DNA from 4 places in the Chryseobacterium sp. YR221 genome. Region 1 is predicted to be linked to each of the others. Evidence: riboswitches for the same ligand, from Rfam matches in the RefSeq annotation. Region 1 holds a riboswitch; each other region holds the start of a gene.
The links. A riboswitch is a leader RNA that binds a small molecule or an ion and turns the genes downstream of it on or off. The one in region 1 is predicted to bind cobalamin.
Positions count from the first base shown of each region.

Region 2: another riboswitch for cobalamin. It lies ahead of prpB (methylisocitrate lyase); the one in region 1 lies ahead of B8967_RS14290 (TonB-dependent receptor plug domain-containing protein).
Region 3: another riboswitch for cobalamin. It lies ahead of B8967_RS11170 (T9SS type A sorting domain-containing protein); the one in region 1 lies ahead of B8967_RS14290 (TonB-dependent receptor plug domain-containing protein).
Region 4: another riboswitch for cobalamin. It lies ahead of B8967_RS05670 (TonB-dependent receptor plug domain-containing protein); the one in region 1 lies ahead of B8967_RS14290 (TonB-dependent receptor plug domain-containing protein).

Region 1 is NZ_FWXM01000004.1:426,985-430,201, forward strand. Features, by position in the region: gene B8967_RS14280 (MbnP family protein) at 1-140, shown strand, start outside; gene B8967_RS14285 (cytochrome-c peroxidase) at 157-1,176, shown strand; cobalamin riboswitch at 1,317-1,503, shown strand; gene B8967_RS14290 (TonB-dependent receptor plug domain-containing protein) at 1,688-3,217, shown strand, end outside.
Region 2 is NZ_FWXM01000001.1:456,089-459,305, forward strand. Features, by position in the region: gene prpC (bifunctional 2-methylcitrate synthase/citrate synthase) at 1-1,142, opposite strand, end outside; gene prpB (methylisocitrate lyase) at 1,129-2,037, opposite strand; cobalamin riboswitch at 2,492-2,683, opposite strand; gene B8967_RS02120 (transporter suffix domain-containing protein) at 3,148-3,217, shown strand, end outside.
Region 3 is NZ_FWXM01000003.1:458,320-461,536, reverse strand. Features, by position in the region: gene clpP (ATP-dependent Clp endopeptidase proteolytic subunit ClpP) at 1-155, shown strand, start outside; gene B8967_RS11170 (T9SS type A sorting domain-containing protein) at 243-1,361, opposite strand; cobalamin riboswitch at 1,430-1,622, opposite strand; gene B8967_RS11165 (esterase-like activity of phytase family protein) at 1,882-3,144, shown strand.
Region 4 is NZ_FWXM01000002.1:150,448-153,664, reverse strand. Features, by position in the region: gene pafA (alkaline phosphatase PafA) at 1-1,355, shown strand, start outside; cobalamin riboswitch at 1,538-1,716, shown strand; gene B8967_RS05670 (TonB-dependent receptor plug domain-containing protein) at 1,748-3,217, shown strand, end outside.

The DNA.
Region 1 (3,217 bases):
TTACTGGAACTGGATCGGATGGGAATGCCACTCCGAATATCCATACGGCCAATCAAATGGTAAAATTTGTGGATAACCTTGGCGGAAACGGATCCGGTGATATTTCAGGAATGTTTTCAGTGACTGGTGTTGAAAACTAGATTCATCTCTGTTGTAATGAAAAAAGGAGTAAGCATTTTAGCGATTTTTATATTGTTAATATCTTGTAATAACGATTATTATGAGCCTGTTTCTTATGATAATCCTCAAGTATCACTCAATATTCCTTTTGGCTTTCCGGAACTAAATAATTCGGTGAAATCTAATATGCCTACAAAATATGGAGTAGAGCTGGGGGAGAAGTTATTTCAGGATAAAAAACTCAGTGCAGATAATACAATATCCTGTTCCAGCTGTCACATTCAGGGAAATGCTTTTGCCGATAACAATGCGCAGGCGGTAGGTATTGAGAATAGACTAGGCTTACGGAATGTACCGGCTATTCAGAACATGATGTTTTTGAATTTTTATAATTGGGACGGGAATATTCTTCAACTGGAAAATCAACCGCTGGTTCCTATTATCACTCATGAAGAAATGGGTTCTTCTATTTTGGAGGTGATTGGCAAAATAAAGACTGATCTTATGTATAGAGATTTATTCAGAAAGGCATTTGGAGATGAAACCGTTACTGCGGAAAGAATTTATAAAAGTATTGCACAATACGAGTATACACTGATTTCTGCCAATAGTAAATACGACAGAGTAAGACGAAATGAAGGAGAGGTTTTTACAGGAAACGAAGCTCAGGGATATCAGACCTTTCAGCAAAAATGTGCAAGCTGTCATAGTACAGAACTTTTTACCGATCAGAGCTTTAGAAATATCGGTTTTCCTGTGAACCCCAATACCAATGAGGCCGGACGTGGAAGAGTGACGGGTCTTCCGGGAGATTATATGAGCTTTCGGGTGCCTTCATTACGAAATGTAGAACATACAGCTCCTTATGGAAGTTTTGGACAGTTTCCAACTTTAAGAGCCGTTCTTGATTATTTTGATAAAGGTGTTCTGGATGCCGATAATCTTGATCCGGTCTTTAAAAACAATGGAAACAAAATTCCTCTCTCAGAGCAGGAAAAGACTAATCTTATCTTATTTATGAAAACCCTGAGCGATCGTGAATTTGTGAAAAAATAAGTATAGATAAGAGCAAAACAATTCAACAGAATTGATGATTGAAGTTCATGAAAAATCCCGTTAGAAAATAACGGGATTTTTCATGTTTATGTATTGATAATCATTTTATTCTGCGTTGTATTGTATCTGACCGGAATTTTATATCTTTGCCGAAATTTGGCGAGCTGTAAAAAGCTCTTAAAAGGGAATCCGGTGAAAATCCGGAACAGACCCGCTGCTGTAAGCTCCATACCAAAGTTTTTGAAGATTATATCCACTGTTTTTTTAATGGGAAGGATTTCAAAAATGGAGTAAGTCAGAAGACCTGCCAGAATAAATAAACGTTTGACGCTTTCGTGGAATAAAGCTTTAGGACTACAATGATTCTGTGCAGTACATGCTGTGCTTTGTCATTGCTTTCTAATATCCATTAGCGTCATCATTATCCCTGAATGAGCTAATGGTGGCAAAACTGACTACATCTCAACTTCATAAAGTTGTTTTCACAATATTTGTGTTAACATCACAATTCTTGTTTTCTCAAATAAAGAAAAAAGACACCTTAAAGGAAGAAGCTATTAAGGCTGTCAATATTTACAAAAAGAACTTTAAAGAAATTGTTCCTGCTCAGGTATTGCAGGGAGAAGAGCTTGAAAGACTGAACAGCCACTCTGTGGCAGATGCCTTACGGTACTTTTCCGGTGTTCAGATCAAGGACTACGGTGGAATAGGAGGGCTCAAGACCATTAATATCCGAAGTATGGGAAGCCAGCATGTAGGGGTTTTTTATGATGGCATTCAATTGGGAAATGCTCAGAACGGTCTTGTGGATCTGGGAAGATATTCTTTGGATGATCTGGAAGAAATATCATTATACAACGGTCAGAAAAGTGAGATCTTTCAGCCCGCCAGGGATTTCGGATCATCAGGTTCTATTTATTTGCAGCCTAAAACACCTGTTTTTACCGGAACACGAAAAACAAATCTTGTTTTGAGGGCAAAAAGTGCATCAATTGATTTATTCAATCCTTCTTTCCGTTTAGAACAGAAACTATCACCAAGAATTTCCACAAGTTTTAGTGCTGAATTTCTGCAAAGTGATGGTATTTACAGATACCGGTATGCAAAAAAATATCCTAACGGAGAGCCTGCCTATGATACAATAGCTAAAAGAAGAGACTCTGATATTAAAGCCAAACGTTTTGAAACCTCTTTGAATGGTACTTTAAATAATGGAAGCTGGAATATCCGTGGCTATGGCTATATTTCCAATCGGGGTGTTCCTGCTCCTGTTGTGAATAGCCGTTTTGACGGGCGAGGGGCAAGAATGTTTGATGAGAATTATTTTGTACAGGCCAACCTGAGGAAAAAGCTTTTCCCTAAATTCGAAACTCAGCTTAAAGCAAAATTCGCTTACGATTATACCCGTTTTCTTGATACGGTACAGTCTCAGTTGGTTAAATATTCAGATAATACCTACATTCAAAGGGAGCTGTATATTTCATCTTCCAATTTATATACAGTGAATTCCCATTGGGACATTAGCTTGAGTGCAGATTTCCAATACAATAATCTGGATGCAGATCTATATCAATTTTCTTATCCTACCCGGTATACCACATTGGTGGCTTTGGCTACGACCTATCAATGGAACAGGTTTAAAGTTTTAGGAAGTCTGTTAGGTACTTTTACTTTTGAAGAAGTGGAACGAAATAAAAGACCTGAGGATAGAAGTGAATGGACTCCTGCTATTTTTATGAGCTACCAGCCGGCTATTGTTCCGGAGCTTACCTTTAGAGCTTTCTATAAAAAGATTTTCAGACTTCCCACCTTCAATGATCTTTATTATACCAATATCGGAAGTACTTTTCTAAAGCCTGAGTTTACGACGCAGTATGATTTGGGGTTTACCTATCAGAAGAAATATAATCATCCTGTCTTTAAAGCTTTTTATGCCAAGGTAGATGGTTATTACAACCGGGTAAAAGATAAAATTGTTGCAGCACCCACAGGAAATATGTTCCGCTGGATGATGATGAACCTTGGGCTGGTTGACATCATA
Region 2 (3,217 bases), on a different contig from region 1:
TCGATGGATACAAATGCTTTGTTTTCAGGACCTGTATAATTGGCGCTTGGACGGATGATTTTACCATCCTGTCTCTGTTCCATGATATGTGCACTCCATCCTGTAACTCTTGAAATTACGAATAATGGCGTAAACATCAGCGTAGGTACTCCCATTAAGTGGTAAGATACCGCAGAGAACCAATCCAGATTAGGGAACATTTTCTTTTCTTCCCACATAATGGTTTCCAGTCTTTCAGCAATATTAAAAAGTAACATATCCCCCGCTTCTTCGGAAAGTTCTTTAGCTACTTTTTTGATCACTACATTTCTTGGGTCTGAAATGGTATAGACCGGATGTCCGAATCCAATGATCACTTCTTTGTTGGCAATACGCTGCCTGATGTCGCTTTCTGCTTCGTCCGGAGAATGATAACGGCTCTGAATTTCAAAAGCTACTTCATTGGCACCCCCGTGTTTAGGTCCTCTTAATGCTCCAATAGCTCCTGTAATGGCAGAATAAATATCGGAACCTGTACCTGCAATAACACGGCTTGTGAATGTAGAAGCATTAAATTCATGTTCTGCATACAGATTCAGAGAGATCTGCATTGCTTTTGTCCAGGAATCGGAAGGTTTTTTTCCATGCAGTAAATGAAGGAAATGACCTCCGATAGTATCATCATCTGTCTCTACATCAATTTCTTTTCCGTTGTGGGTATAGTGGTACCAATACAAAAGGCCTGAGCTGAATGATGCCAGTAATTTATCGGCTATATCTCTGGCTCCCGCCATATTATGATCATCTTTTTCCGGCTGAATACTACCGATAGCAGATACCATTGACCGCATAACGTCCATTGGATGTGCTGCAGCAGGGATACTTTTTAAAATATTTCTTACAGAATGTGGCAGCCCTCTTAATGATTTTAATTTTGCCTTATAATTTTTCAGCTGTGCTTCGGTAGGCAGATGCCCATAGATCAGTAGGTAAGCTACTTCTTCAAACTGCGTTTTTTCTGCAAGGTCCAAAATATCATATCCTCTGTAGTGCAGGTCGTTTCCACTTTTTCCGACACTGCAAAGTGCTGTATTGCCGGCTGCTACTCCCGAAAGCGCGACACTTTTTTTAGGTTTGAAGGTAGGTTCATTATTTGTTGACATCATTATTCTTTTTAAAAAGGTTATCTAATTTTTGTTCATAATCATGGTATCCAATACTTTGGTAGAGTTCTTCTCTGGTTTGCATGGTATCTATCACATTGGCCTGGGTACCCTCTTTACGGATATGTTCATAGACATTTTGAGCGGCTTTATTAGCTGCGCGGAAAGCAGAAAGCGGATAAAGAATCAATCCTACTCCCGCGGTCTTCAATTCTTCAACAGTATACATGCTGATCATTCCAAATTCTGTAATATTGGCCAATACAGGGATCCCTGTAGCATCTACAAATTTTTGATAGTAGCTCAGGTCCGGCACTGCTTCTGCAAAAATGAAATCGGCACCAGCCTCCTTATAGGCGATAGCTCTTTCCAGTGTTTTTTCTAATCCTTCATTAGCAAATGCATCCGTTCGTGCTCCGATAACAAAATTTTCGTCGGTACGGGCATCTGCGGCAGCTTTCAGCCTGTCTGTCATTTCTTCTTTACTTACAATTTCTTTTCCGGGACGGTGCCCACAACGTTTGGCTCCTACCTGATCTTCAATATGTAAGGCTGCAGCTCCAGCTTTAATCAGAGATTTTACTGTTCTGGCTACGTTAAAAGCCGACGGACCAAATCCCGTATCAATATCCACCATAAGGGGGAGATCACAGATATTGGTGATGCGCTGAACATCTGTTAATACATCTTCCAGGGTAGTAATTCCCAGATCGGGAATTCCTAAAGAACCGGCGGCAACACCACCTCCCGAAAGATAAATTGCATTAAAACCTGCCTGCTGTGCCAATAATGCATGGTTGGCATTAATAGCTCCTACAATCTGGAGAGGTTTTTCTTTCTGCATAGCCTCGCGGAATCGTAACCCGGGAGACTGCATACTTTCATTCTTAATCATTTAATATCTATTGTTTTGTTAAAAATTTGTTTTGGTGTATGGGGTTGCTGATAAAAGCAATAGGAGTTATTGATGTATAGGAATACCTGATGATAACGGATAACGATGAACAGAAATTAAATCTGTGTTGAAAGTTTTTAGCAAAACCTTATTGATCCCAAGGAATGGACTGCTCTTTTCCATTATAAGCCAGTTACTGATTCTTACATAGCGATTATATGTTTGCATTCTTCAACTTTTTAAATGATAAAATCCTTTTAAAAAGCTCTTGCCAAACTTCACAATGCCTGATGGGAAATAAAAACTATGGAAAGGGAAATACGAATGAGCTTATAGACATAATGAAAAGGCACACGGCCACATTACAACTATCTCAAAAAAATAACTTACGAAAAAACAGCGCACAGTTATCTATATCGTATCATACCTGACTATAAGCTTCAGATCGCGAAAGCATCGTCAATTCGAAATAGGCAGGTCTCCTGACTTGTAACAGTTTTTATCATCCTTCCCATTTACCCAGGTAAACAGTGGACATATATTGATAAAAACCTTCATGTTACTTACAGTTGCGCGACAGTTCGTGATTTGCACACGATTCCCTTTTAATACACAGCTAAGTGTAACCAGTTTCGGTTGATAAAGAAGGTGTTAAGAACTCCTTGGTGGTAAATATAGCCATTTTATTGAAACAGCCGCATGGGGATTTGTTTTTTATTATGAAAAAGCTTTAAATCATTGAAAATATGAGGGATATTTTATCTTAATATTCTTTTTTTAAGGCTGAATTCGGACTGATTTCAGAGAAATTTATAATTTTTTTAACACTAAAATTATGTTGTAAATAGGAAGTATTTGATAAGCCCGTGATTTTATTTCAAGACTAAGGTTAATTATGTGTTACATTAAAATTATTTTTTCAACGCTTTATACGGAATGATGTGAATATCATTTGTCCCAATAATTTTAAGAAAAGATATGATCCTGAAATTCAACAATAGGTCTCATATTTAAAAATCGACATTTCAAAGGTCTGAATATACGTTTGGATCACAAAATAGAAATATGATGTACATAAAATCAGTTTTTTTGTAATCAGATTCACATACGATGGCGAAGGAAAAACTAAGCTTTAAAAATAAACTGGTATTTATCTTTTTAGGATTGGGAACATTGTGTT
Region 3 (3,217 bases), on a different contig from region 1:
AGCAGGAGCTTTATGAGATCATCGGACATCACTCAGGACAAACTTATGAGTGGGTTGAAAAATCGTCTGACAGAGACTACTGGATGACTTCTGAAGAAGCTAAAGGCTACGGAATGGTAGATGAGGTTTTACAGAGATCAACAGAGAAAAAATAATCGATGCTGGAAATCGGAAAAAACGCACCAATACGGTGCGTTTTTTTGTTTTATAATTGTATGAAAAAGTATTTCATATATGATGTTCTATTTCTTGATGATCTTGTGGATGGTTGAAGTATTTGCTGTTTTCATCTCAACAAAATAAATTCCGGCAGCCAAAGAATGAATATCAATCTTTGTGGATTGGGAAGTGATTACTTTTTGACCTAAAGAAGAATAGATATTGATTTCCGTATATTTTTCAGGAGATTCAATCTGAATAAAATGACTCGCCGGGTTAGGATGAATACTGAATTTTTTCTTTGTGGCAGAAGAAACACCCAATGTGGAATCGGCTGCTTCCGTAGGGGTAAATGGTCTTCTCTGTCCGAAGCTTATACCCATCCAGTCATTATTGGCTAGCTGAATCTGAGAAATTTCAGACTTCTTTTGCCAGCTTGAGAGGTCTTTTCCTTTATATAATTTCCAACTGTCCGCTCCAGTGGCGTTTCCGGTAAAATTATTCAATGACAGAGCAGAAATCTGGCTGTTTGATGAGGTGAAATTAAAATAAGAGGCTTGAGACTGGATCAGTTGTAAGGCCTGCTCAGCAGTGATGCTTCCGTTATATTTAATTCCAAACACAAAAGAATCTGCATTTCCGTTTGACTGATTGGTACCAAAATCAACCACTACCAAACTTTTATTGGTTCCTGTTCCTATCCAATTGGTGATTTGCGAAGATGCATACCATTGAGAGCTGTAAGCGGGTACAGGAGTAGATGGCGGAGTGTCGATCTGGACATCATCAGATCCATAGGTAATACCAAACCATAGCCCGTCTGTTAAAGTAACAGAACCTGCACCATTATTGTTATTAGACATATTTTCCGCACTTGGTCCGAACCATGGTATCCAGGAATCATCTGTGCCTGGAGCATGATGGTTATAGTTGAAACTGTAAAGAAATCCTGAAAGAATATCAGCTTCCATTTTAGGCTCTGCCGCAACAATAGCATTGATCATGTCTTCTGCCATTAGATTATCACCGTCAAAACGATATCCCCATGCATAAGAAGTAGGAGAATTAGTATCGTTAAAATCTGCAATGAAATAGGCCTTCTTTGAACCTGTTCCTACCCAAAACTTAATGTCGTTCTCTGTAAATTGGGCAGACAAAAACTGCATAAAAAGCAGTAAGAAAAAAAAATAGATTTTTCTCATGATATAATTAAATTAAAGTTTTATTCCCGAAACTTACCTACAGGAGAAGTGGTTATACTCACGATCCCTGAAGTGGCAATGGATAAGGCAGGTCTCCTGGCTTGCATCCTATAGCACACCTTCCCGGATCAGGAATCCAGTGGTCGTATTGTGCTATAAGTAAAACAGCTTACAGTTGCGGGTACAGCTCAAGAATTGAGTTTTATTCTCACTTGATTCCCTATTAATGAACAGTGTTCAACCTTAAAACGTTGCAAATATATCATATAAATTTTTGTATCCTGTTTTGTGAATTATATTTCAGTTTTTATATTTCTCCTGAAGCTGAATAGCTTTTAAAGGGTTGTTTTTTTTGAATTGATAATTAAATTAAAGATCTTGTTAGGTTTTCGGATTGAAACCAAAAGTTTTACTGTTTATATTAAATTCATTTTCATGGTTCCATTGTTAAAATACAATTATCATTATATTCAAGATCAGTTTACAATCAATTTATATTTTCGCAGCCATAAAAGAGAATATGAAAAGACTGCTACTATCTGCATTTGTGTTAACGGCGCTGGCATCCTGTAAAGATGATGACACCACCAGTAACCAGGAGATTAATTATTCTAAGCTTCCACAGGAATTTGCTTTTTCAAAATTGGCTACTATCAATGGAGTAGATGTGATCAACGGAGGATTTGGATCCGGAGCAGCGGCCCATCCTACAAGAAAAGGAGAATTCTATGTCATTACAGACCGTGGTCCGAATACAGACTACTTAAGCGGTAAAAAATTTCTTGCCCCTAATTTTACCCCAACGATTATGCATTTTAAGATCAATGCTGAAGGTAATATTGAGGTCATTCAATATATTAAACTTAAAAATCCGGCAGGGCAGCCTATCACAGGACTTCCAAATCCTATAGGAATGGGGAGTACCGGTGAAGTAGCTTATGATGCTTCAGGAAATGTGTTAGGAACAGATAAATATGGTCTGGACAGTGAAAGTATTGTTGCCGCTCCAGATGGAACATTCTGGGTTTCTGATGAATATGGTCCGCATATCGTTCATTATAGTGCAGAAGGGGTAGAAATGGAAAGGATAAGCCCGATTGGAGTGAATACGGGAACAAGAAAACTCCCTGCAGTTTTAGCCAAAAGAAGGGCCAACAGAGGTATGGAAGGACTTTGTATCACTCCGGATGGAAGAACGCTGGTAGGAACAATGCAGTCGATGATGCTGGTTCCCACTAAAGCATTGGCAACCAATACCACGTTAACAAGGATTGTAACATTCGATATTATCACAGGGCAGACGAAACAGTATTTATACAAACAGGATGGTGGAGCTTCTGATTCGGTTTGTGATATTACTGCATTAAGTAATAATGAATTCCTGGTGATTGAAAGAGATGGAAATTTCGGAACACAGGGAGGAATAAAAAAAGTATACAGAATCAATGTATCCGGAGCTACAGACGTCAATGGAACAGATCTGGCAGCGGTAGACGGAATGAAAATTAATAATAAAGCTTTGGAACAGAGTACCTGGGATGAGATTACGAATGCCGGAATAAAACCTGTTTCTAAAAGCCTTGCAGTAGATCTCGTAGCGAAACTGGGCTATGAGCATGATAAGTTTGAAGGGATTGTTTATTTAGGAAATAACAAACTGGCTGTTTTCAATGATGATGATTTTGGAGTGGTAGATGATGGAAACGGAAACCCTAAAGCCAAAATTCTTCCTAAAACAGGGAAGGTAGACAAAGGAACGATGTATGTAGTCGATATTCAATAATTAGATTTTTTTTAAAGAAAACGGCGGAATCGAAGATTCCGCCGTTTTTATGATCTCTGTATGAATAATTCAT
Region 4 (3,217 bases), on a different contig from region 1:
GAATTGCAGGAAACGACTGGACAGATAAGGAAACAGGTAAAGGAGTGTACTGTACGGCAGATGACAGCGTTCAGCCGGTAGGAACTACCAATACTAAAACAGGAAGCCACTCTCCAAAAAATCTATGGTCTACCACAGTAACCGACGAGTTGAGGCTGGCAACGAACTTCCAGGGTAAAGTAATAGGAGTTTCTCTGAAAGACCGTGCTTCTATTCTTCCGGCAGGACATACGCCGAACGGAGCTTTCTGGTTTGACGACAGTACCGGGAACTTTATTACAAGTACATGGTATATGAAGGAGCTTCCACAATGGATCCAATCATTCAATGCTCAGAATTTACCTGAAAAATTGGTGGCTAACGGTTGGAATACCTTACTTCCAATCAATCAGTATACAGAAAGTTCACCCGACAATTCTTCATGGGAAGGTCTATTGGGAAGTGCCAAAACACCTACATTCCCATATACCAATCTGGCGAAAGATTATCAGACAAAGAAAGATAATATCCGTTATACTCCTTTTGGAAATACATTGACATTAAAACTGGCTGAAGCTTCTGTAGAAGGAGAACAGTTGGGTGGAGACAATATTACAGACTTCTTAGCGATCAATTTGGCTTCTACAGATTATGCAGGTCATAAATATGGGCCGAATTCTATTGAGGTTGAAGATGTTTATATCAGACTGGATCAGGATTTGGCTCAGTTTTTCAGCTACCTGGATTCAAAAGTAGGAAAAGGGCAGTATACTGTTTTTCTTTCAGCTGACCACGGAGGAGCTCATTCTGTAGGATTCCTTAAAGAGCATAAAATTACTACAGGCTTTTTTGGAGAAGGAATGGAAAAAAATCTTAATCAGAAACTGAAAGAAAAATTTGGGGCTGATAATTTAATCAATGCTATAGACAATTATCAGGTGTATTTTGATAGAAAAGTATTGACAGATGCTAAACTTGAACTGGATGATGTGAGAAACTTTGCGGTAAAAGAGCTTGAAAAAGACCCTACGGTTTTATATGCTGTTTCTGTAGACAGAGTTCAGGAAGCCAGCATTCCGGAGCCTATCAAACAAAGAATCATCAATGGGATCAACAGACAGAGAAGTGGAGATATTCAGTTAATCTCTCATGACTCTATGCTTCCTCCTTATTCTAAAACAGGAACTACACACAGTGTTTGGAACTCTTATGATTCCCATATTCCATTGATTTTTATGGGTTGGGGAGTTCAGCATGGGGAAAGCAATAAAGAATACCATATGACAGATATTGCACCTACGGTTTCTTCTTTATTGAAGATCCAGTTCCCAAGTGGAAATGTTGGAAATCCAATTACAGAAGTGATGGGTAAATAATCAAACAACATCAGTATATATAAATGGCTGCCTTCAACTATTGAAGGCAGCTTTTATTTTTATAGTATTCATAAAGGTCAGGTTTTATAAAGGGTTTTTATGTTTGAATTTTTCTACACCTTATTCATACGCCTTCATTTTTCACCCGGTATTTCACTTTTTGTCCAATACATTTAAAAAGCTATCTTTGCAAAAATTATGGTTTCCAATATATTGGAATGAAAAGGGAATCGGGTGGAACTCCCGGACTGTCCCCGCAACTGTAAATCGCAACAAAAGTTTCTGTAAAAAACCACTGTGTAAAAACGGGAAGGTACAGAAGGCGAAAGTCAGGAGACCTGCCAGAATAATAATCAAAATATATATTGCTTTCGGAGGAAGAGTAAATTAGTATGGATATAAAAAGATCTTTAGTACTGCTTTTTTCGTCTTATGGCTGCTTTCTTTTTGGACAAGAGAAGGCCTTAGATACTATTTATATATTCGACAGCCAGATGAACAAAGTAAAGCTCTTCCATCACGTAACGAATATTACCAATGAAGATGCTGAAAAAAACTCGACTAACCTTTCCGAATTACTGAGATTTCAATCTTCAGTCTATATCAAAGAAAATGGACGTGGTGCTGTTTCTTCACCTTCTTTCAGGGGGACTACCGCCCAGCAGACTGCTTTTGTATGGAATGGAATTAATATTAACTCCAGTTTTTTAGGACAAGGAGATGTCAATAATATAGCCTTGTTTGGATATGACCAGATCGGAATTAAACCTGGTGGAGGTAGTGTCATTTACGGCAGTGGTGCCATCGGGGGAAGTATTCATTTGAATAACAGCCTTGATTTTAATAAAGGGTTCCATGCTGTTCTGTTTTCAGAATTTGCATCTTTTAATACTTATAATAATGTTGTTAAAGGTTCTTACAGCAATGATAAGTTCAGCTTTAAAGTTTCCGGAAGCCATTCAATAAGCCAGAATGATTATGAAGTAGAAGAAGCGGGCGGAAAGAGGTATACGAATGACAACGGAAAATACTATAATACCAATTTCAATATAGCAGCAGCTTACAAAATTGCTCCCCATCATCAGATCTCATGGATATCAGAGACTTTTAACGGAAAGCAACATTATCCTGTTCGTTTTGGTGACCTGGAAACCAAGACAAAGTACCATACCCAGAATTTCAGAAACCTGATGGCCTGGGATTGGAATACTACGCGTTTCAGCAATTCATTTAAAGCAGCCTATACCGAGGAAAATTTTGAGTATTTTGGAGATATTGCAGGACCAGAAACCAGTGGAGGTGCCGGAAAGAATTATATTTTAAAAAATGATTTCAATTACTTCCTCAATTCAAAATGGAATATCAATATTATCGGGGAATTTCAAGTGAATAAAGGTAAGGGCGAAGGAAGTTCAAAAATAGGTGATATCAGTAGAAATGCTGGATCTATTGCCGGATTACTTCGTTATTTTCCTACCAAAGATTTAAGGTTTGAAGCCGGAATCAAGAAAGACTTTGTGGAAGACTTCAGCTCGCCGGTCTTATTTTCTTTTTCAGGAAAATGGAATGCCAACAAATGGTATGATGTAGGGCTAAGTATTTCAAGAAACTTCAGAGCTCCTTCATTTAATGATCTTTACTGGACTCCAGGAGGAAATCTGGATTTAAAACCGGAAACTTCTTATCAGTTTGAATGGAGAAACCAGTTTAAATTAGGAGACTTTAAATTATCTGTAGCTCCTTACTATATGAATATCCGTGATATGATCCGGTGGCTTCCAACAGCTTCAGGATATTACGGAGCGACCAATACCAATAGAGTAGAGTCTTATGGAGTAGAGTCTCAACTGGAATTTGAGAAA